Regions from separate parts of the Synechococcus sp. M16.1 genome, predicted to be linked through region 3. Evidence: predicted binding sites of a transcription regulator. Region 3 holds the regulator's gene; each other region holds the start of a gene.
The links. The regulator NtcA, encoded in region 3, controls nitrogen genes in cyanobacteria. The targets are predictions, from matches to a motif close to GTANCNNNNGNTAC.

Region 1: the regulator NtcA is predicted to act here: its motif matches at 2,629-2,642, upstream of SynM161_RS09305 (DUF4278 domain-containing protein).
Region 2: the regulator NtcA is predicted to act here: its motif matches at 3,208-3,221, upstream of SynM161_RS04320 (DUF4278 domain-containing protein).

What each region holds. Positions count from the first base shown of each region.
Region 1 is NZ_CP047954.1:1,606,087-1,612,650, forward strand. Features, by position in the region: gene SynM161_RS09280 (leucyl aminopeptidase) at 1-1,060, shown strand, start outside; gene SynM161_RS09285 (hypothetical protein) at 1,057-1,293, shown strand; gene SynM161_RS09290 (hypothetical protein) at 1,325-1,507, opposite strand; gene SynM161_RS09295 (hypothetical protein) at 1,731-1,898, opposite strand; gene SynM161_RS09300 (hypothetical protein) at 2,096-2,248, opposite strand; gene SynM161_RS09305 (DUF4278 domain-containing protein) at 2,382-2,549, opposite strand; gene SynM161_RS09310 (DUF3104 domain-containing protein) at 2,739-3,029, opposite strand; gene SynM161_RS09315 (hypothetical protein) at 3,261-3,413, shown strand; gene msrA (peptide-methionine (S)-S-oxide reductase MsrA) at 3,625-4,248, opposite strand; gene lpxB (lipid-A-disaccharide synthase) at 4,245-5,426, opposite strand; gene lpxA (acyl-ACP--UDP-N-acetylglucosamine O-acyltransferase) at 5,426-6,250, opposite strand; gene fabZ (3-hydroxyacyl-ACP dehydratase FabZ) at 6,256-6,564, opposite strand, start outside.
Region 2 is NZ_CP047954.1:771,297-777,860, reverse strand. Features, by position in the region: gene SynM161_RS04340 (choice-of-anchor I family protein) at 1-137, opposite strand, end outside; gene SynM161_RS04335 (hypothetical protein) at 667-846, shown strand; partial or broken gene SynM161_RS12000 (carbamoyl-phosphate synthase) at 936-1,076, shown strand; gene SynM161_RS04330 (DUF2973 domain-containing protein) at 2,485-2,715, shown strand; gene SynM161_RS04325 (hypothetical protein) at 2,771-2,953, shown strand; gene SynM161_RS04320 (DUF4278 domain-containing protein) at 3,301-3,468, shown strand; gene SynM161_RS04315 (ParA family protein) at 3,574-4,269, opposite strand; gene SynM161_RS04310 (hypothetical protein) at 4,399-4,560, opposite strand; gene SynM161_RS04305 (thermonuclease family protein) at 4,971-5,315, shown strand; gene SynM161_RS04300 (hypothetical protein) at 5,345-5,575, shown strand; gene SynM161_RS04295 (AAA family ATPase) at 5,553-5,858, opposite strand; gene SynM161_RS04290 (hypothetical protein) at 5,851-6,204, opposite strand; gene SynM161_RS04285 (hypothetical protein) at 6,487-6,564, opposite strand, start outside.
Region 3 is NZ_CP047954.1:250,079-256,642, reverse strand. Features, by position in the region: gene thyX (FAD-dependent thymidylate synthase) at 1-373, shown strand, start outside; gene dcd (dCTP deaminase) at 384-977, opposite strand; gene SynM161_RS01295 (cob(I)yrinic acid a,c-diamide adenosyltransferase) at 977-1,576, opposite strand; gene rph (ribonuclease PH) at 1,722-2,465, shown strand; gene ntcA (global nitrogen regulator NtcA) at 2,524-3,240, shown strand; gene SynM161_RS01280 (DUF3084 domain-containing protein) at 3,268-4,419, shown strand; gene SynM161_RS01275 (resolvase) at 4,416-4,862, shown strand; gene SynM161_RS01270 (DUF3146 family protein) at 4,840-5,097, opposite strand; gene pth (aminoacyl-tRNA hydrolase) at 5,097-5,714, opposite strand; gene SynM161_RS01260 (TatA/E family twin arginine-targeting protein translocase) at 5,729-5,959, opposite strand; gene psbH (photosystem II reaction center phosphoprotein PsbH) at 5,969-6,169, opposite strand; gene psbN (photosystem II reaction center protein PsbN) at 6,254-6,394, shown strand; gene SynM161_RS01245 (glycoside hydrolase family 38 C-terminal domain-containing protein) at 6,382-6,564, opposite strand, start outside.

The DNA.
Region 1 (6,564 bases), 760 kb from region 3:
CAAGGAGCCGGACCCGCGCCGGATCCCCGAGGGCCTGGAGCTGATCGACCTCGACCCCGCCGCCGAAAGCGGCTTTGCAGCAGTGAATGCCACCTGCGCCGGTGTGGAACTGGCCCGGGAGCTGGTGGCGGCCCCTCCGAACGTGGTCACCCCAGCGGCCCTCGCCGACACGGCCGCTGGCATCGCCAAGGACCATGGCCTTGAGCTCAAGGTGCTCGAGCGCAGCGACTGCGAAGCCAAGGGCATGGGGGCCTTCCTGGCGGTGAGCCAGGGCTCCGATCTACCCCCCAAGTTCATCCACCTGATCTATCGCCCCGAGGGCGAGGTGAAACGCCGCGTTGCCCTGGTGGGCAAAGGCCTCACCTTCGATTCCGGCGGTTACAACCTCAAGGTTGGGGCGGCCCAGATCGACATGATGAAGTTCGACATGGGCGGCAGTGCCGCTGTGATCGGTGCCATGCGCAGCATCGCCGAACTCAAGCCGGCCGGCATTGAGGTGCACATGGTGGTGGCCTCCTGCGAAAACATGGTGAATGGCTCCGCCGTCCACCCCGGCGACATCGTCACGGCCGCCAACGGCATGACGATTGAGATCAACAACACCGACGCCGAAGGCCGCCTCACCCTGGCCGATGCCCTGCTCTACGCCTGTGAGCAGAAGCCCGATGCCGTGGTGGATCTGGCCACCCTCACCGGAGCCTGCGTGATTGCTCTGGGGGATGAGATGGCCGGGCTGTGGTCCAACAATGACGATCTGGCGGAGGCCCTCGATGCCGCTGCTCAGACGGGCGGTGAAGGGCTCTGGCGCATGCCACTGCGGCAGTCCTACAGGGATGGATTGAAGTCGTTGCTAGCCGACATGAAGAACACCGGCCCGCGGCCCGGTGGTTCGATCACAGCAGCGCTGTTCCTCAAGGAGTTCGTAGCCAAAGACACCGCCTGGGCCCACATCGACATCGCCGGCCCGGTCTGGAGTGACAAGGGCAAAGGGGTCAATCCCGCTGGTGCCACAGGCTACGGCGTACGCACCCTGGTGAACTGGGTGCTGGCCCAGTCATGAGCCGCTCCCCGGTGCGCTGGTACATCAAGGCCCAGCTGGGGGTGCTGCTGCTCCCGGTGGGCCTCTGCCTGTTCGGCGAGGCGGTGAGCCGCAAGGTGGTTCAGATGCTGGGCAAGGACGCAGGCCCCTGGTTCTGGTACGGAACCCTCAGCCTGATCTGCATCAACGCCGGCATCGGCCTGATGATCGACAGCGGACTGACCCGAGGCTTTCCAGGACGACGTCAGAACTGATCAGGGTGCCCAGGTTCCGGACGAAAAATCCTCAGGAAGCAACAGCCTGCAATTCGAGTGTGCGGTCTGGGGTTTCCAATGCATGAATCTGCCACCGTGCTCGCTCGGAGCAGGTTTCCAACACCCGATCAAGATCATCCGATGCGTGCTTCGGCGACGCGTAGGGACCGATATGACGGGTGCCAAGACCATCCTTAATGGTCAGCAGATACATACAACCCTCCTCTCACCGCCTGATCGTAAGCATTGGCTCAAGCATCGTCGATGGCCGGAAACCCGTCTGTTCACTGAGAACTTGCTGAATCAATCAAGTTGCCGCGCTTAATCTTTTCAACAGGTTGGATGTTGGTTTCTTAAGGAATTCGACCAGATTTGATCAAGTAACGGCCGGCGAAATCCCCTGGAGCGATACGGGGTATCACTCCATTTCATCGGGCTCAGTTGGCTTCAGTGACAGCCGCTGGCGCAGCAGACCTGCCAGACATCTCACGCAAAGAGCCAGCAGCACAGAGGGTTGAAAGCGCGATCGCAACCAGGGCGGCGCTGTTGATCAGCTTGAGCGCGACGGGCAGATGGGTGTTGACCATCTCGCGAACGTTTGCCATGGAAAAAAGTTCATAGTGAACATCTTCATAGTGCGGCCCCTGTCAACGCAGCGAGGGCGCCCGCAGAGCCCGGCCTTTTTGTCGTAATGGCGACGACCAGCCACGGGAGCCCAGGCCATCCTGCGAGGGCTTCTTTCGGTGAAGGGGCAATGCGTCGAGTGGGGGCACTTAGGGAACACCCCCTCTTTTTTTGGGCATCAGGCCACAAGAACAAGGGCGACGTTGAGAATCGCCAACCCCACCAGGAACACCGCCGCCAGCAACGCGGCTTCGGGGAAGAACTTGGCAATCACAAAACCCACCCCAAGAAACACCGAGGAGATCACGATGGCGGTGAGATCCGATCCCATCGGCGAATGCTGACTGGTTCGCCCACAGGATGTCGGGATCTCCCTTGGACCGTGGCTTGCCCCCATCCGACTGCCCAACAAAACCCCCTGCCCTTAAGAGGGGGCAGGGGCAGGAACCAACGGGCGCTTCGGGCTACTTGGTGTAGGTGACGCCCCGGTAGGTGAGGGTGCGGCGGCTTTCGCCAATCAGTTCCTGGCGGCAGGTGTTGTAGTGCTCGCGGCGGTAGGTCAATTCAACGCAGGCCTTGGGAGTAGCTGGAGCTGCTGCGTAGGTGTGGCCTCGATAGAGAAGTGCAGTCATTGGATGTTCCTCGAAGAAATCCAAGTCCCCGTTCCATGGCTTGGAGCATCTGCGCCCCTCAAGAAGGGGTGAACGTTTTGTAGCAACCGCTACAAACCACTTATAAGACAGCCGTCAAGCCCGTGCCGTTCGCGCGAATACACACCGCCCCTTGATCAAGGCCCCTACTCGATCAACAGCCCTGCTCGATCAACAGCCGGAAGAGACAGGCGCACTGGTGGGCCATCCATCCATCGACCAGATCACATCAGAGACCGCATCGGCATTAATCCATTTGATGACGCCCGTATCCACGTCAGCCACCTGAAACAGCGACGGAAGCCTGGGGTGGCGAGCACTTCCCTCGCAGAAGAGCACCTGCCCCATCCACCAATCCCCTTGATCGAGCTGGTCTCCAGCGACGATCACAAAGTGCCCTGGGCGGACGTGGAGAAAGGGAGCCTCCGCCTTCACCGCGAGATCACCGTGATCAACCGACATGAGCCACCCAGGAATCAGTACGCCTGTACTCATAGCCATGGCGATATGGGTTTGGCAAGCCGTCAATCGCGCTGGCGTTGAAGCGCAGGCGTGTTGCCAGACACTGACGTAAGCACTTTTGCTCCCTGGACGTTGACCCGTGGGCGTCTAGGTTTCGACAGTCTTCAGACCCGTAGGCCCCCTTTCGATCGCACAAGGCCCTGCGCCTGCCGCCGTCGAGAACGCCAATCGATGACTGACCGCACTCTCAGCATTTCCGATGCCCTGCGCGAAGCGCAGCTGCAGCGCCTGGAAGCCTCCCTGGCCTGCAAGGCGGCATCCAAGCCTCAGGCCACGACACAGCCAGCAAAAGAGAAGGACAAGGACGCCAAAGCAAGCGACTGATCGCAACAGTCCCCACGCATTCCTTGATCAGATCGGCATATTGAGGAGCATCCGGCAATTGCCGGTGTCATCAAGTGCTGTGCTGTGGAGTCGCTGCTCTCGATCCTGCTGGGTGTCGCCCTCGCGTGGGTGATCACACGGGTGATCATCTGGCTGAGCGACCGTGCGCGCATCCGGGGGCACTCTGCCGAGGAATGAGGCTGCGGCAGCCCTACTTCCCCCAGGCGTTACCGGTGCGAGCGTTGTCGCCCCAGACGCTGTCGAGCCTGCGGTCACGACCGCAGCTGAACCGATAGAAGTTGTATTTGACGGCGTTGTTCTCCGCATAGTTCTGGTGGTACCCCTCGGCGGGCCAGAAGCGAGTCGCCTGCCGGAGCTCCACCTTCAAAGCAGACCGGGGTTGTCCGAGCTCACGGGCCGCCTCCGCCGCACTGGCTTCAGCCTCCTGAGCCTGGCCGTCATCAGCCGTGAAGATCACCGGCCGGTAGGAATCACCGCGGTCGCAAAACTGGCCGCCGCCATCGAGGGGGTCCACATTGCGCCAGTAGCTGCGCAACAGCTCCGCGTAGCTGATCTGATCCGGATCAAAGCGCACCTGCACCGCTTCCTGATGCCCCGTCGTCTCACTGCTCACCTGCCGGTAGGTGGGGCGCTCCAGCTGCCCGCCGCTGTAGCCGCTCACGGCATCACGCACCCCGGGCAGATGCTCCAGGTCGTGCTCCATGCACCAGAAACAGCCACCGGCAAAGACCGCCGTCTGTAGCTCAGCCATGGCGAGCTGGGGCCAGCTGAGCAGCATCAGGCAGGTGAACAGCAGCAGCAGGGTTCGTTTCATCCGATCACCTGATCCAAGATGGCCTTGGCCGCCCGCTCGGTGACCCCAGGAGCACCCAGGGTGGTCCGCAGCCGTGCGTACCCCTCCAGCATGGCCTGGCGCTCTGGGGTGTCAGTCAGCAGAGGAAGCGCCCTCTCCACCAAAGCTTCAGCCGTGAGTTCGTCCTGGAGCAGCTCCGGCACCAACCGCTGCTTGAGCAACAGATTCACCGGCGAGATGTGATCCACCTGGAAGCGCAGCACATGGCGGGCAAGCCAGGCCGTCAGTCGGCTCACGCGGTACCCCACCACCTGGGGAACCCCCTGCAGGGCCAGCTCCACATTCACCGTGCCGGATTTGCCCAGGGCAAGATCCGCCGCCGCACAGAAGGTAGTTTTCAACCCATCCGCTTCAGCAGCGGGAATCACCCGGGCGTGGCGCACACCGGCTTCGTGCAGCGCTGCCGCCAGGGGGGCTTCGAACTGCGCAAGCCCAGCGGGCAACAGCACCTGAAGATCAGGGTGGCGTTGCTGCAACTGGGCTGCCGCCTGGGCCAGCGGTGGCATCAGATAACGCAACTCCTGGAGGCGCGAGGCCGGCAGCAGCAGCAACACCGGCGCTTCAGGATCCAAACCCAGTTGGCGGCGGGCACTGGCGCGATCGGGCAGGTTCTGGAAGCTGTCAAGCAGGGGATGGCCCACCCAGCTCACATCCGCACCGCGGGCGGCATAGAACTCGGCCTCTGCCGGAAAGATCGCGAGGATCCTGTCGGTGAAGTCCAGCAGACGGGTGGTGCTGCCATCGCCAAAGCGCCAAGCCCACTCCTGGGGAGCGATGTAATACGTGATCGGCAGCTCAGGCTGCTGGCGCCGCAGCCGTGTGCCCAAACGCACGTTGGCCCCGACGTAGTCGATCAGCACCACCCCATCAAGGGCCTGTTCCTCCAACAGCGCATCTACCCGGGCCTGCAGCCGCAGCGTGGGAAGAATCAACGGAACGGCCTCCCACAGGCCAATGGCTCCCATCGGCGCGGTGTCGGCGATCAACAACGCACCCTCCGCCTCCATGCGCGGGCCACCCAGGGCCAGCACCTCCAGCTCAAGCCCCCGCCGTTCCGCCTCCAACCGCAAGGCGCGAATCAACAGGCTGCCCTGCAGATCACCGGAGACCTCCCCGGTGCTGATCAGCAGCCGAACCATCAGCGGCCCTGCACCGGCATCGGCCCCCGGCGCCCCTGCCCCGTGGAGGCTTCAAGGAACCGGCAGAAATGCTCAGCCGCCGGCAGCAAGGGCTGCCTTCGGGCCTGCTGAAGCGCATCGGCAATCACCAGGTCGGAGCGATACATCAGGGTCCAGATCTCCTGAAGCTGCTTGAGTTCAGCGCCGTCATGGTTGGCAGCCAGGCCACGGCGCCGCAGGCCCACGCGGTTCAGCCCACGCACGCGGCCCGGATGGCCTTCCACCAGGCAATAGGGGGGAACATCCCGGTCGACGCGGGTCATCCCACCGACCATCGCCATCCCACCGATGTGAACGAACTGGTGAATGCCCAGACAGCCACCGATCACCGCACGGTCTTCGATCACCACGTGGCCCGCCACCTGAATGGCATTGGACATCACGATGTTGTTGCCGAGATCGCAGTTGTGGCCCAGATGGCAGTAGGCCATCAGCAGGTTGCCGTTGCCGATGCGGGTCACCTCGCCCTCTTCGGTGGCGCGGTTGATCGTCACGCATTCCCGCAGCGTGTTCCCATCACCAATCAACACCTCGGTGTTGGCACCGCGGTACTTGAGATCCTGCGGCGGAAGCCCGAGGCAGGCGCCCGGGTACACCTTGTTGTCACGGCCCAGGGTCAGCCGACCATCCAACACGGCATGGGGACCGATCCAGGTGTTCTCTCCGATCACCACCTCAGGGCCGACCACCGCACCCGGGCCGATGACCACGCCGGAGGCCAGCTCAGCCTTCGGGTCGACCACCGCCGTGGGGTGGATTTGCTGTGACGCCGTTTGCTGCGACATCCCGCTCAGCCCACCAGGGAGAACATCAATTCCCCGGAGCAGGCCAGATCGCCGTCCACTGTGGCCTCCGCCTTCACCTTGCCGAAACGTTTGCGCTTGAGGCTGAGCAGTTCACAGCGGATCACCAGCTGATCTCCAGGAACCACAGGGCGCCGGAAGCGTACCCCGTCAATCCCGGCGAAAACGAACAGTCCCTTCGGCAGATCGGGCATCTGGGTCACGATCAGACCACCCACCTGCGCCATCGCCTCCACAATCAGCACCCCTGGCATCAGGGGACGCTCGGGGAAATGCCCCTGGAACTGGGGCTCGTT
Region 2 (6,564 bases), 520 kb from region 3:
GGATTTTGGAAGTTTGCGTCGTACTTGACAAAGCTCACGGTGTTGTCCCCACCGCAGACCGCAGCAATACTCGCACCAGGGACCCAGGACACAATCTCCGCGCCACCAAGCTCAATGCTGACGGGTGTGTTGTTCAAACCAGCCACAAGCCCAAAAATAAGATCTCAACACTTAGTCAATCAACTAAACGACTGACAGAATTTAATACAAGTGAAACAACCGGTTATCGATTCATTAAATGAGCAAAAACAACATCATTGATGTGATCCAAATCACATGGTTGTCACCACTAAACATCAACGCCGCAACGAGGCTCTCCACTTGATAGGTGATGGTGGTGTTGATAACCGTGACGCTGCTATCAATCTCCTGGATCGGCTGTAATCAGTATTTGACGCAGCTGGTTTTAGGGGTGTGACTAATCCATCAGCCAATCAAAATCGTCATCCCAGTCCTGATCCCTACCGCTATTTCGCTTGCGCTTCTTGGGTTTGGCTGGTTCCAAGAGCAACGGAGGTGGCGGCAGCAAGAACGGCAGGACCGGTATCTCCTGGTTTCTCACTTGATAAGGAATCACCTGCAGGCGGATGGGCTCCGCCCCCTCTGCAGGCAGTGCTGTCAACACCAATAACGCCAGCAATGCCCTTCGCACGCCCCACCTGAAAGATGGCCAACATTCTCGACGACATCTGTGATGACGGTCCTGTGTTGTCACCAAGGCTGTCCCGACCTAAGGGCATCACCAAGCGTCAGGTGGAACGCTGCATCCATGAGCTTTCAGAGCATTGGTCTGATGAGCAGCTCAATGATGTGATCGACATGTTCCAAGCCCACGGCCTGCTGTGATCAAGAGGAAACTCAAATAAACAACTGTCAATAGATGCCTGGCATACCAAGCCAATCGTCTTCACAGTGCGTGGAATCGACCTTGTCCGATGCTCCGCCGTCTTTCCGTAGGACTGTTGGCTTCTGCTCTGGCTATCGCTCCGTTGCCTACTAAGGCACAGGACGGCACCGCAGAAGACCTTGGTGATGTGATGAGCATCAGCCTCAAGGACGTCGTCGGATTAACTCTCAGAGCAATCCGCGATCTTGTCGCGCCAATCAGGTCCCAGCTCAGCTGCCAGCTCCTTCTCTAACAATCTCAGGTACCGCTTCCGCTGCCCTGACTCTCCGCCGACCCAAATCGGAATCTCTTTCGTGGTTTGACTCATGTTCAGAACCTTCCCACATCGAGAGGTCAGCTTGTAGTTCACCATCGATTTCGGTTTACACAGTAAAGGCTGCCCACATACCAACCAGCGCAGATTATTTTTATCCCTCAATATCTTGGAAAGCAACCCTCTCTAAAACTAAGCAGACATTTGATCTTCATAAACAGCGAGCTCTTTTTCTAACTCCACTATCTTGCTCATAAGATTGTCATTGTGTGAGCAAATAGAATCTGGGTGCAGGCACTCTACGCGGTAAAGCATCAATCGAAGAATCATGATCTCTTCTCTCAGGTGCCAGCTCATGCCAAACAAGAATTAAGCGTAGAGATCATGACTAGCGCCTTGGGAATCCGCATCCTCAGAATCTTCAAATGTCCGCAAATGAGCATCAGCAAGCTTCCGGTCCAATGCCTCTATTTTACGCAAAAGAGGTCCATAGAGCTCTCGAGCACTGGGGCCTGGGGGAAGAAATGCTTCTCGGTAAAGCATCAGCTGAATTATCTCGTTCTCGGCCGATCGAGAATCATTCAAAACAAATACAGGCTCGTCGTACAAATGAACAGTGCACGAATTTCAAAAAATCATCTGTACCAGCAGAACAATGTGCTGAACTCAACAACACAAACCGTGGCGGTAGTTACAAGTCAAAGGCTGAGGCCTCGTCCTCCGCCTCCGTTAATCCTTCCACTCAGCTACAGATTTCATCGGGCGAATCAGTGCTTTCATCCCGTTTTCTTGGTGGTGAGCATTGGTCGCTGAAAGTTCTGAGCGAATCCACCTCATGCAATACAGGAGGGGGGAGTACATCCTGAACCGACTGCAAGCTCAAATGGCGATCAACAAGGTTGTGAGCCTCACCTACAGAGGCATTACCTACGAGAAACGGCTCTAGTCCAACTGAGACAGATGTTCACCCACAGCTGACGGGTCAATTCCACTAGAAATTGCTAAAGGACGCTCTTATGAGGGGTCTCCTCAATGGAGGGAGCTCCAATGTCTGAACGTTCAATGCGAAGTCGCCTCACCTACAGCGGTGCAACAAGTCGAACCTATGCAGAGTCTTTGCATTGGGGCATTAGATGGGAAGGGCTACGCAGCAAATGGTTCAGCCGCTATGGGCGCTGGGCTGAAGCAGAAGAGTGCCTGGCCCGCCTTGACTACCTGGAGCGGGAATACGCTGGAGAGGTAAAGCAGGGCTGCTAGTAGCGATTAGCAAACTCAGTCAGCGATAGAAGTGGTTAATGTTTCTTAACATCGCATTGAATAAGCAGTGATCGCAGGTCTTTTCCCAATCGCTTACGCAGCTGTCTTGACGTGCTTGCTCCTGCAGGCTTTTCGGATGATGCGCCCATCGTCGACTTCTAAACCCAGCACTTCGAACGACCGAACAGGTCTCAAAACCACACACCCAGAATTGCTGGATGAGAACGGTGAGGTGACCAACGAAGAGCTTTGGGCTGTTCGCTTCTCGGACGAAGGCTTAGTTCTCCCTGAGGCATGAGCATCGAATTATGGATTCAGCCAGTAGGGTCCGTTGACTCTCAGGTCAGCCTCACGTGAATCGTCACCCGAATCTGGCCTTTTTTGGCGGCACCGTAATCATCGCCATCATGGTTATGGCTGCTTTTGCCAACGTCGCCAATGCTGGCGGTTGCTCCTACAGCAAGTCCAAATCAGCCGAAGCAACAACAGAAGAAATCAAAGACACAGGAGATAAAAAGGCTGAGGTTGAAGCCTGATGACCGACTATTCATCAGCCATCACTGCACTCGTCATCGTGACAGTGGTGATCTCTGCGGCAGTCGTTTACGTCCTGGCTCAGCCCACTGACCTGCCGAGATACAAGGAGAACGATCCAAGATCTAAAGAGGACGACCGCTGAATGTCGATCACCTTGGCGTTCCCATGGGCCGTCAGACCCTTCTATCGGCTGGGCTCCTGAAACCGGGCAAGGCAGGAAACCCAGGGCTCGCTTTAGGCGTATAGTTTATTTGTAGCAACCGCTACATCACGTTCACCCCTTTTGAAGGGGCGCAGACACTCCAAGCCACGGAACGGGGACTTGGAATTTTCTGAGGAACTAACCATGACTGCTCTTCTCTACAGAGGTCACTCCTACGAGGCTCCAGCAGCCTCGCCCAAAGCTTGTATTGAGCTGACCTACCGCCGCGAGACTTACAACACCTGCCGCGAAGAAGTCGCTCACAATGCTCATCCAAGCCTGACCTACCGCGGTGTTTCCTACGCCAAGTGATCAAGGCTTAATCAGAAGATCCCAAGCCCCTGCCCGCGGCGGGGGTTTCTTTTTGCCTCTGAGGCAGCTCCGACCTCGCAAAAGGAGATGGGCTGGGTAACAGACTCAAGCGGCAATACGCTGTTCCATGGGCGTGAAGTCCCATCCAATCGGCGACTGAATTGGATTCAGTTTTTTGTGCTCTTCGTATAGCTCTTCGATCTCTTTACAGGCCGAGCAATAGGCAGACCATCCAGTCATTCGGCGTGGATTTGATCGCCCGCGTTGGTCAATCGCTTGATCAACAGTGACTCCCTCTGTTTCTGCTTGTTCAAATGCGCTTAGCAATGGAATTTGTGCGTCGAGAACCTTGATATCGAATCCTTCAAGGCATTCTTTGGCGTTTTTAGCTGCAGCTTCTTTGCGTGAGTCAACTTTTACAAGTAGCGCAGCATAGGGGATCTTATATTTGTTTATTGTCTGCGCCATCTCAATTGTCAATTCAATTGATCTACTTTGTGTAGTTGTAGGCAGCAAAATAAAGTCAGCACCTTCTACCAAATTCTTCATCTCTTCTTCGTTGGTGCTTGCTTGCCCATCTGTAATGACAATCTCAGCCAATCGAGTCGCTTTAGCTGCTGCTTCAATCGGGACAACTGGGCAAGGCAAGAGGCCTCTGGCGCCATAGGCAGTCGCAGATCTGTTGCGGTCGGCATCAACCAGCACGACCCGTTTTTGCTGATGGCTCCAGCTTGCGGCTATGTGAACGCTGCTACATGTTTTTGCAACACCACCTTTCTGACCAAAAACAGTGATGAACATCAGGCGGCAGCCAATGACTTATTCTCAGGATCGCGTTTTTTCTACGGAAGGCAATACTTGGGTTGTTTCGGCTTCAGCCCTGTCAGTGTCACCCAGCTTCCGGTCCTGCGTTGTTATTGGATTGGCTACTCAAGCGATCCCCATCATTGGAGCTAGCCACTCGGCATGAAGTGCTGCGAGCACTGACATGTCGAAGGCATGAACCGCTGGATTGGTCTTATCTGCCACCCACAACAGGCCAAAAGGAGCATTGATCGCCAGCTGAAGCCGCCAGCGCCAGGTGATGAGCATCCAAGCCTTCAGAAGGATCGGGTTCTTGATCACGGCTGAGCTGGACCCAAGGTGCGGACCCTATCTAGCTATGCGCCCATATCGCTGATCAACCCACCTCTCTCTTCTGTCATCCCTGTGCTTATAGATAAAGCAGCAGGTCGATCCTTCAGCTCCACATCACCAAGGATGCAGGTGCCGCCAAGGACACCCAAAGACAGAGCCGCCGTCACTCAGCGAACTCATCATCCGCCCAACTCAGAGCTCAAACGGAGAGCAGCTCCCAGCACCCACCCGCTTAGGAGTACGACAAGCAAGACGTAGAGAGACCGAATAGACAGCGGATGCTTCGCAAGGTCAGTACCTCATAGAGGATTTCGACGTCCTTGTAGAGGTGACTCAGACATTGGTCACACCCACCTACGTCACTGATGCTCTTTGGTTCTCTTGCATCCGTTGTGATCGCCACCTGCTACGACGGCGATACCTGCACCACCACAACAGGCGAACGGGTTCGACTGGCCTGCATCGACACCCCTGAACTAGTTGGGATGAGAGCTGAGCCAGTGCCAGCCAGAGCTGCTCGAGACCATCTGAGAAGTCTTGTGGTGGGCAAGAAGGTTGGGATCCGTCGGATCACCAAGGACCGCTACGGACGAACGGTGGTGGAGTTGTTCCTAGGGACGACAAACGTTCAGCAAGAGATGGTCGTCAGTGGCCACGCAGAGATCTACTGGAGGTATCAAGATCAATGTTCTTGGACAGAGGGTCGATAAGGGACCGGCGTCATCAGCAAAATGACGACATGAAACGACTACTGCTGCTCTTGGCCCCACTGGTGTTGGCAGATCCAGTCATTGCCTTTGATGGGGGTTGGTATGACAAAGAGGAAAAGCCGAAACTTTCTACTGATCAATCAGAGACTCTTGCAAAGTATTCAGAGTTTCACCAATCCTGCATGGACATCCAAATGACCATGTGGGGAGAGGTTGCAGAATTAATGGAAGTTCTGGCTACAGCACACTGCCCTCACTGATGGCTTGAGCCATCCCGTAAACCAACGTGCTTTTGCTGGCTCCTGTTGCCCCGCCAAGGACGACCAGTGAGCCGCGCATGCCGAATTGATCAATCAACCAGTCGTCTGGTTCTTTGTCTTTAAGAAAGTCCGCCGCGCTCGGCACTTTCCCTACATCCCCAAGGGGGGGGCCCTCGGCAGGAAGGCTTGCTCGTATGCGAGTCATCTCGGCTCGCATGTGGCCGAGGACTTCTGGCTCTTCGGCGGCGGCGGCCTCTTCTAAAAACTCTCTGGGGTCATCCATGTCCTGTCTCCTTGGACGGTCTGCAAGCGATTGGTTCTCCGAACTGGTTGCACTCGCCCAGCTCGTTGCGGCGGAACTCCTCCACCGCTCTGCACATCCACCACAGCGTTTTCAACGCACGGTCGAGGACGGCTTTTCTCTCCCGTAGGCAGGGCCGCGCGCGGGCCAACTTGCCGACGGTTTTTCGGAAGGCATTTGTCGCCTCGTAGGTCTCCAACGCCAGCGCAAAATCCCTGCGCATCTCATCGGGCCGCAGAAACTCAAATGGCGGAACCGCTAAAGCGCGATCGATGTCAGCAATGGCCTTCTCAATCTCCTCGGCAGCAAGGCGACCGACCTTGTCCATCGGGGGCGCTGTGGCCCCCAGAAGACGGCTGTAAACGCGTGAGCGGGCCTTGCCACGATGCGGCTTGAGGACCATGGCGCAGCCAGCGAAGCCGCCGTCAAAACGGATGACGGCCCAGTGCTTACCGCCGATGTTGATGGTGTCGCCGCGCTTGAGATGCGATGGAGGGCCATGTGACTGGCCCTGATGGCAAAGGATCGTGGTGTCGTTCCAGCGGCAGTCGCTATCACGCGTTCTCCCGCAACACGGGCAAGGCCGCGCAGGACTTGATGTCTGCATGGCTCAGAACTCGACGATGCGTCGTGCCTGCATGCCGCGTTTAGCAATCGCCTCACGCACCGCATCAATGTCCCAAGTGAT
Region 3 (6,564 bases):
GGTGTTCTATCTGAGGCCCATCGGCGAGTACAGCGATCGGCAGGGCAAGAAATACGCCTACACCGAAGCACTACGCCAACAGGATCTTGATCTCTGCCGTAGCGCCGCCGAGCGCTACAGGGATCTGCTCAGGGCGGGCTTCGCCGAGGAGCACGCCCGCGGCATCCTTCCCTTCGACTACCGCCAGCATTTTGTGGTGAGCTTCAGCCTGCGGGCGTTCCTGCACTTCATGGACCTGCGGGCCAAGCTCGATGCACAGCTGGAGATCCGCCAGCTCTGTGATCTGATGTGGCCCCACATGGTGGAGTGGGCCCCAGAATTTGCAGCCTGGTATGAGAAGAGCAGGCTGCACCGGGCGCGTTTGGCCCCCTAATCAAAGAGCACTAGACCTTGGCCAGCGTCACCCGTTCCGGTTGGTGCTGGTACTTGCCTTGTCGATCGCTGTAGGTGGTCGAGCATGGATCACCCTCAAAAAACAGCAGCTGACAGATGCCCTCATCGGCATAGATGCGGCAGTCAGCACCAGAACTGTTGCTGAATTCAAGGGTGAGGTGACCCTCCCAGCTCGCTTCTGCCGGGGTGGTGTTCACGATGATTCCAAGGCGGGCATAGGTGCTCTTGCCCAAACAGATCACGGTGATGTTGGGGGGAACCCGCAACTTCTCCAAGGCCACACCGAGGCCATAGGAATGGGCCGGGAGAATGAAATATCGCCCGTCTTCATCCTCATGCAGGGGAGTGGGTTCGAGGTTGGCCGGGTTGAACCGCTTGGGGTTCATCACCGTGCCTGGAACATGCCGGAAGATCAGAAATTCCTGGGGAGAAAGGCGTAGGTCGTAGCCGTAGGAGGAGCAACCAAAACTCAGCACTGGCCGCAGCTTCTGCTCCGGCTCCAGGTGACGGACCAAACCGCTCTGGAATGGCTCGATCATTCCCTGCCCGGCCTGTTCAGTGATCCAGCGATCGCACTTGAGCATCAGAAACCTCGGCGCAACTCCGTGACTTGATCTGCCATCTCCACCACACCGGCGGGGATTGCAGGTCCAGTGATGATCACATCCATCGAGGCGGGCCGCTGCTCAAGGGCTGCAATCACGTCCGCTTCATCCAGGTATCCGAAGGCCACGGCCAGGCCGAGTTCATCCAACACCAGCTGATCGAGATCTCCTTGGATCAGATGCTGGCGGCAAATGGACCAAACCTCAGCAACCGCCTCCGCACCACCGGGATGCCCCGGCGAGGAGAGACAGAGGGGCACTTCCGGCCGTAGCCAGACCAGACCTCCGCAGAGCTGCACCCGGCCGGCCGGTCCCTGCTGCACGCCCCCTTTGAGGAACTGACTGATCAGAACACGACTGCCCAAGCCGGCAGCTCGCATGGCCTGGCTGAGAACACTGGCAAAACTGCCTCGATAGGGCGCCGTATGCACTTGCACCTGTCCTTCGGGAGCCACCAGATGTAGGGGTGGCGGATCAGTGACGGCAGGCAAAGGCCTCAGGCCCGCCCGCTGTAAAGCCTGCTGATCCCGATCCAGGGAATTCTGGAAGGCTTGGGGGTCGGCGAGGCTTGTGGTCATCACGGAAGCATCTGTCCGGGCGACCCCGGCAAGACCTTGAATGTAGCGGCGAGATCACATTCCACAAGGGGATTGACACCACCCATGGTGTTTGGACAGGGCGAGAACCAACCGCCTGCCAGGCTTGACGAACTGCACACCACCAATGAGCCAATCCCCTGAACGCCGCACTGATGGCCGTCGCCCGCAGCAGTTGCGACCGTTCTCGGTGACCTGGAATCCCATGGGGTTTGCCTTGAGCTCCCTTGTGGTTCACACCGGCCGAACCGCTGTTCTCTGCAGCGTTTGCTTAGAGGACAAAGTTCCCCGCTGGCGCAAGGGAGAAGGGCTGGGATGGCTCAGCGCCGAATACCGGTTGCTGCCTGGATCCACCCCACAGCGGCAATCACGGGAGCTGATGAAACTCTCGGGTCGCACCCAGGAAATTCAGCGGCTGATCGGCCGAAGCCTGCGCGCCGTGATCGACATGGAGCGCCTAGGGGAGCGCACCTTGCTGATCGACTGCGACGTGATCCAAGCCGACGCCGGCACCCGGACGGCCTCGATCACCGGGGCATGGCTCGCCCTGGACCAAGCCTGCCGATCACTGGTGGAACAAGGAGTGCTGGAGCGATCTCCCCTGGTCGATCAGGTGGCAGCCGTATCCGTTGGCTTGGTTGATGGCCAAGCCTTGCTGGATCTGGACTACAGCGAAGACAGTCGAGCCGAGGTGGACCTGAACGTTGTGCAGGCCGGCGATGGCCGTCTGCTGGAAATCCAGGGGACTGCGGAGGGAGCGCCCTTTAGTCGCAGCCAACTCAATGAGCTGCTGGATTTAGCGGAGCCGGGATTGACATCCCTGATGCAGGCGCAACGCCAGGTCTTCAACGAGCACAGCAGCGTTACGTAATAACCGCTACATGGCGGCCACCGCCGGCTCCGTAACTTCGCTTCACCAGGGGGTTGTCATGACCAGTAGCCGAGGTTTCAGCCGATACGCCCCGCAGATGGTGGCTCCAGCTCCCAGCGCAGAGCCCGCCAACCGCTCTCTGCTGGAGATCATCCGGGATCTCGATGGCGCCAGCACTGAACTGGTGGACCGCAACAAAACCATCTTTTTCCCTGGAGATCCCGCAGAACGGGTGTATCTAATCCGCCGGGGAGCCGTTCGTCTGTCCCGCGTCTACGAATCGGGAGAAGAAATCACCGTGGCCCTGCTCCGCGAGAACAGCCTCTTCGGGGTGCTGTCACTGCTGACAGGTCAACGGTCCGACCGCTTCTATCACGCTGTGGCCTTCACCCGGGTCGAAATGGTGACGGCACCAGCGACCTCCGTGAAGGCCGCCATCGAAGCAGACACCAGCGTTGGCCTGCGCTTGCTTCAGGGTCTCTCCAGCCGGATTCTGCAGACCGAGACGATGATTGAAACCCTCACCCATCGGGACATGTCATCCCGGCTGGTGAGCTTCCTGTTGGTGCTTTGCAGGGACTTCGGCGTGGCAGATCAGCTGGGCATCACCATCGACCTGCGCCTGTCCCATCAGGCCATCGCTGAAGCAATTGGCTCAACACGCGTCACAATCACGCGTCTGCTGGGAGACTTGCGTCAATCCGGTCTGGTTCAGATTGACCGCAAGAAAATCACGGTTCTGGATCCGATCGCGCTGGCCAAACGCTTCAGCTAGGCCTGCCATCGCCCGACTTGTGCAGCGATGAGCGGCTGGGCACTGATCCTGGTTCTGTTGGTGCTCGGGGGCGTGCTGTCGACCCTGGGCGACCGCTTGGGCAGCCGCGTCGGCAAAGCGCGACTGAGTTTGTTCAGCATGCGCCCACGGCGCACCGCCGTTTTGATCACGGTGTTGACCGGCAGCCTGATCAGCGCACTCTCACTTGGCCTGATGCTTCTGGTGAGCCGGCAGTTGCGGGTGGGCCTGTTTGAACTGGATGCCCTGCAGGAGAAACTCCAAGACAGCCGTCAGCAGCTGGAGGCAGCCGAGCGGGAACGGGACAAGACCCAAACGGAAACCAAACGGATCGCCATTGAGCTCGAGCAATCGCAGCAACGGTCCAACACCCTGCGCCTCGAACTGGCTCCTCTTCAGAAGGAGCTGGCCCAACTCGAAGCCGAACGTGAACGCCTCAGCCAGGACATCGCCTCCCGCGATGCGGACATCGAGCGCACGGAAGCCGAACTCAACAGCGTTCGCAGCCGCATCCGAGCCGGTGAGAAGGAACTCAAAGAACTGGAACGCAATCTGGTCGCCTTGCGGCGTGGATCGGTGGTGATCAGCAGCGGACAGACCTTGGCAAGAGCAACGGTTCGACTCGATGCTCCGGACCAGGCCAAACAGGCTGTCGACAGGCTGTTGCAGGAGGCCAATCTCAAGGCCTACGGGAAAGTGCGACCTGGCGAAGCACCCGAACGCCAGTTGATCCGCGTTCCGCGCAGCGATGTGGAACGCCTGCAAAGCATCATCCGCAAACCGGAGACCTGGGTGATCTCGCTGCGCTCAGCCACCAATGTGCTGCGAGGTGAAACAGCGGTTTACGCCTTCCCAGAGGTGCGTCCGAACCGGCCGGTGACCCAACGCGGAGACGTGCTGGCCACCACCACACTGCAACCTGATGAACGCACTCCAGAGGGCATTCGCACACGGTTGAACCTTCTCCTGGCCTCGGCCTATGCCGAAGTGCAGCGGCGGGGATCCCTGACCGAAGGCCTTCAGTTCGATGGATCAGCCCTCTCCCAACTGGCCCAGACCCTGATGGAAGGACCCAGCCAAAGCGTGGTCTTGGACGTGATTTCCGCAGGGGTCAGCGACAGTGCCGATCCTGTCGTCGTCACCATTCAGGCCTCCCCATGAAACGGGTGGCCGTCATCGATCCAGGCCGCTGCAAATGTGGTCTTGTGCTGGCCGATCTTCAGCTCGGCCTCGTGCGCGAAGGGCATGTGCTGGCCCCGGAGGCCGTCGAACCCTGGTTGGAGCACTGGAATCAAGACCAAGCTCTCGACCGCATCCTGATCGGCGATGGCACGGGAAGCCGAGCCTGGATCCAGCGACTGGAACGGCTGGGCCATCTCACCGTGGTTCCGGAGCAGGGAACAACCCTGAGGGCGAGACAGCGTTACTGGGCACTATGGCCGGCTCGAGGTTGGCGACGGATGCTGCCGGCAGGACTGCGCATTCCACCGGTGGATCTTGATGCTGTTGCAGCTTTGGTGATGCTTGAGGAGCACCTGCAATGCCGCCTGAAATGGCCTGAGCCTGCTCCGACGTTCTCGCTCAGAACCTGGCCCGGACCATGAAGGTGTAATCACCCCCCGGTTCCAGCCTGTAATCAGAACGCACCAGAAAACGCCTCAGGGCATCCTCGATCAGGGCACGTCCCAGGGATGGCTCCACCACCAGTTCACCGCGATCAAAGGCCCAGGAAAACTGCCACTCAAACCCTCCAGCAGAAACTTCACCCTCCACGCACTTGGCTTGAAAACACTGGCGGAGCACCCGCAAATGGGCCGTTGTCGCCGGAAGTGCCGGCATCAGTCGACCGACTCCAGGTCGTAGCGGAACCCGTTGATCCAGGTTCCAGCGCGCTCAAAGCTCTGGCGCTGGAGACGTTGAATCCCATCCAGAACAGCATCGAGAACAGCGCCCACACAGGGTTGCTCCGCCTTGCTGAACGGACCAAGAACATGGGATACCGTTCGGGCGCGGCGTTCGGCAGGGTTCTCAGCCGGCGCACCAATGCCGATCCGCAGCCTGGGGAACGCCTGGGTCCCGAGATGCTGAATGGTGCTGCGCAAACCGTTGTGCCCGCCGGCACTGCCCTGGGCCCGCAACCGCAAACGACCCAGCGGAAGATCCATATCGTCCACCAGCACCAGCAATTGGTGAGGCTCCAGGCCGAACCAATCGAGAGCTGCACGAATGGCACGACCGCTGTCATTCATGTAGGTCTGAGGCATAAGCAAGCGCAGCCGCTGCTCACCAACCCCTGTATCGGCTGCAAGACCATGCAACTTGGCTTGCTGACGAAAACTGAACCCAGAGCGCTCACCCAAAAGCTCGAGGGCCATGAAGCCGATGTTGTGACGGGTGCCGGCGTATTTCGCACCCGGATTTCCCAGACCCACCACCAGCTTGAGATCAGTGGTCATACCGCTGGAACGACTCAGTCGCTGGGGGGAAGTTCTTCAACCGGCTTCGCAGCCTCACCGGAAACTTCCGGTTCAGCCATGGCTTTGTTGATCTCGCGTTCGAATTCCTTGGACGCGGATTGGAAGCCCTTCAGGGTCTTACCAAGAGTCCGACCAAGCTCGGGAAGGCGTTTCGGCCCGAAAACCAACAAGGCAACGGCGCCGATAACCGCCATTTCGGGGAGACCGACGCCGAAGATGTTCATGGGTGCAGATCAGCCGAGGCCGTTCCAGTTCACATTGATGCCCTCGAGGATGAGGGACTTGTTGTAAAGCTGAAGAATCACCAGCAGAAACACCAGGAACAGCACCATGAAGATGCCCATCACGGGAGTGGTGCCCCATCCGGGAACCACCTTGCCGTACTCGGAGTTCAGTGGGCGGAGAAGGTCTCCCAGACGGGTGCGTTGTGCCATGGCGACGCTGGGTCTCGGGTGGTTTGAAGTCTCGATACTGTAGGGGCCGACTCCGGTTCGGGGTTGATCCTGTCGAGAGATGTGATGGAAACGTCGTCCCCAGCCCTGTCCGTCGCCATTGGCGTGCTCGCCGTTTTGTTCGGACTCACCGGATTTGGCGTGTATCAGGCCTTTGGCCCTCCATCAAAAGCACTCGACGACCCGTTCGACGATCACGAGGACTGATCCACCACCAGGGAGACGAGTTCTCCTGGGGTGATCACCACGGCAGAAGCGGCCATTGAGTCGGCTTCCCTGCGGACCCTCCACCCCGCTCCGGGGGTCCAGCGACAGCGCGCTGCTCCCGAATTGAGCAGCTTCAGCACGCAACCATCGGCATGGCGCTCCAACCCCAC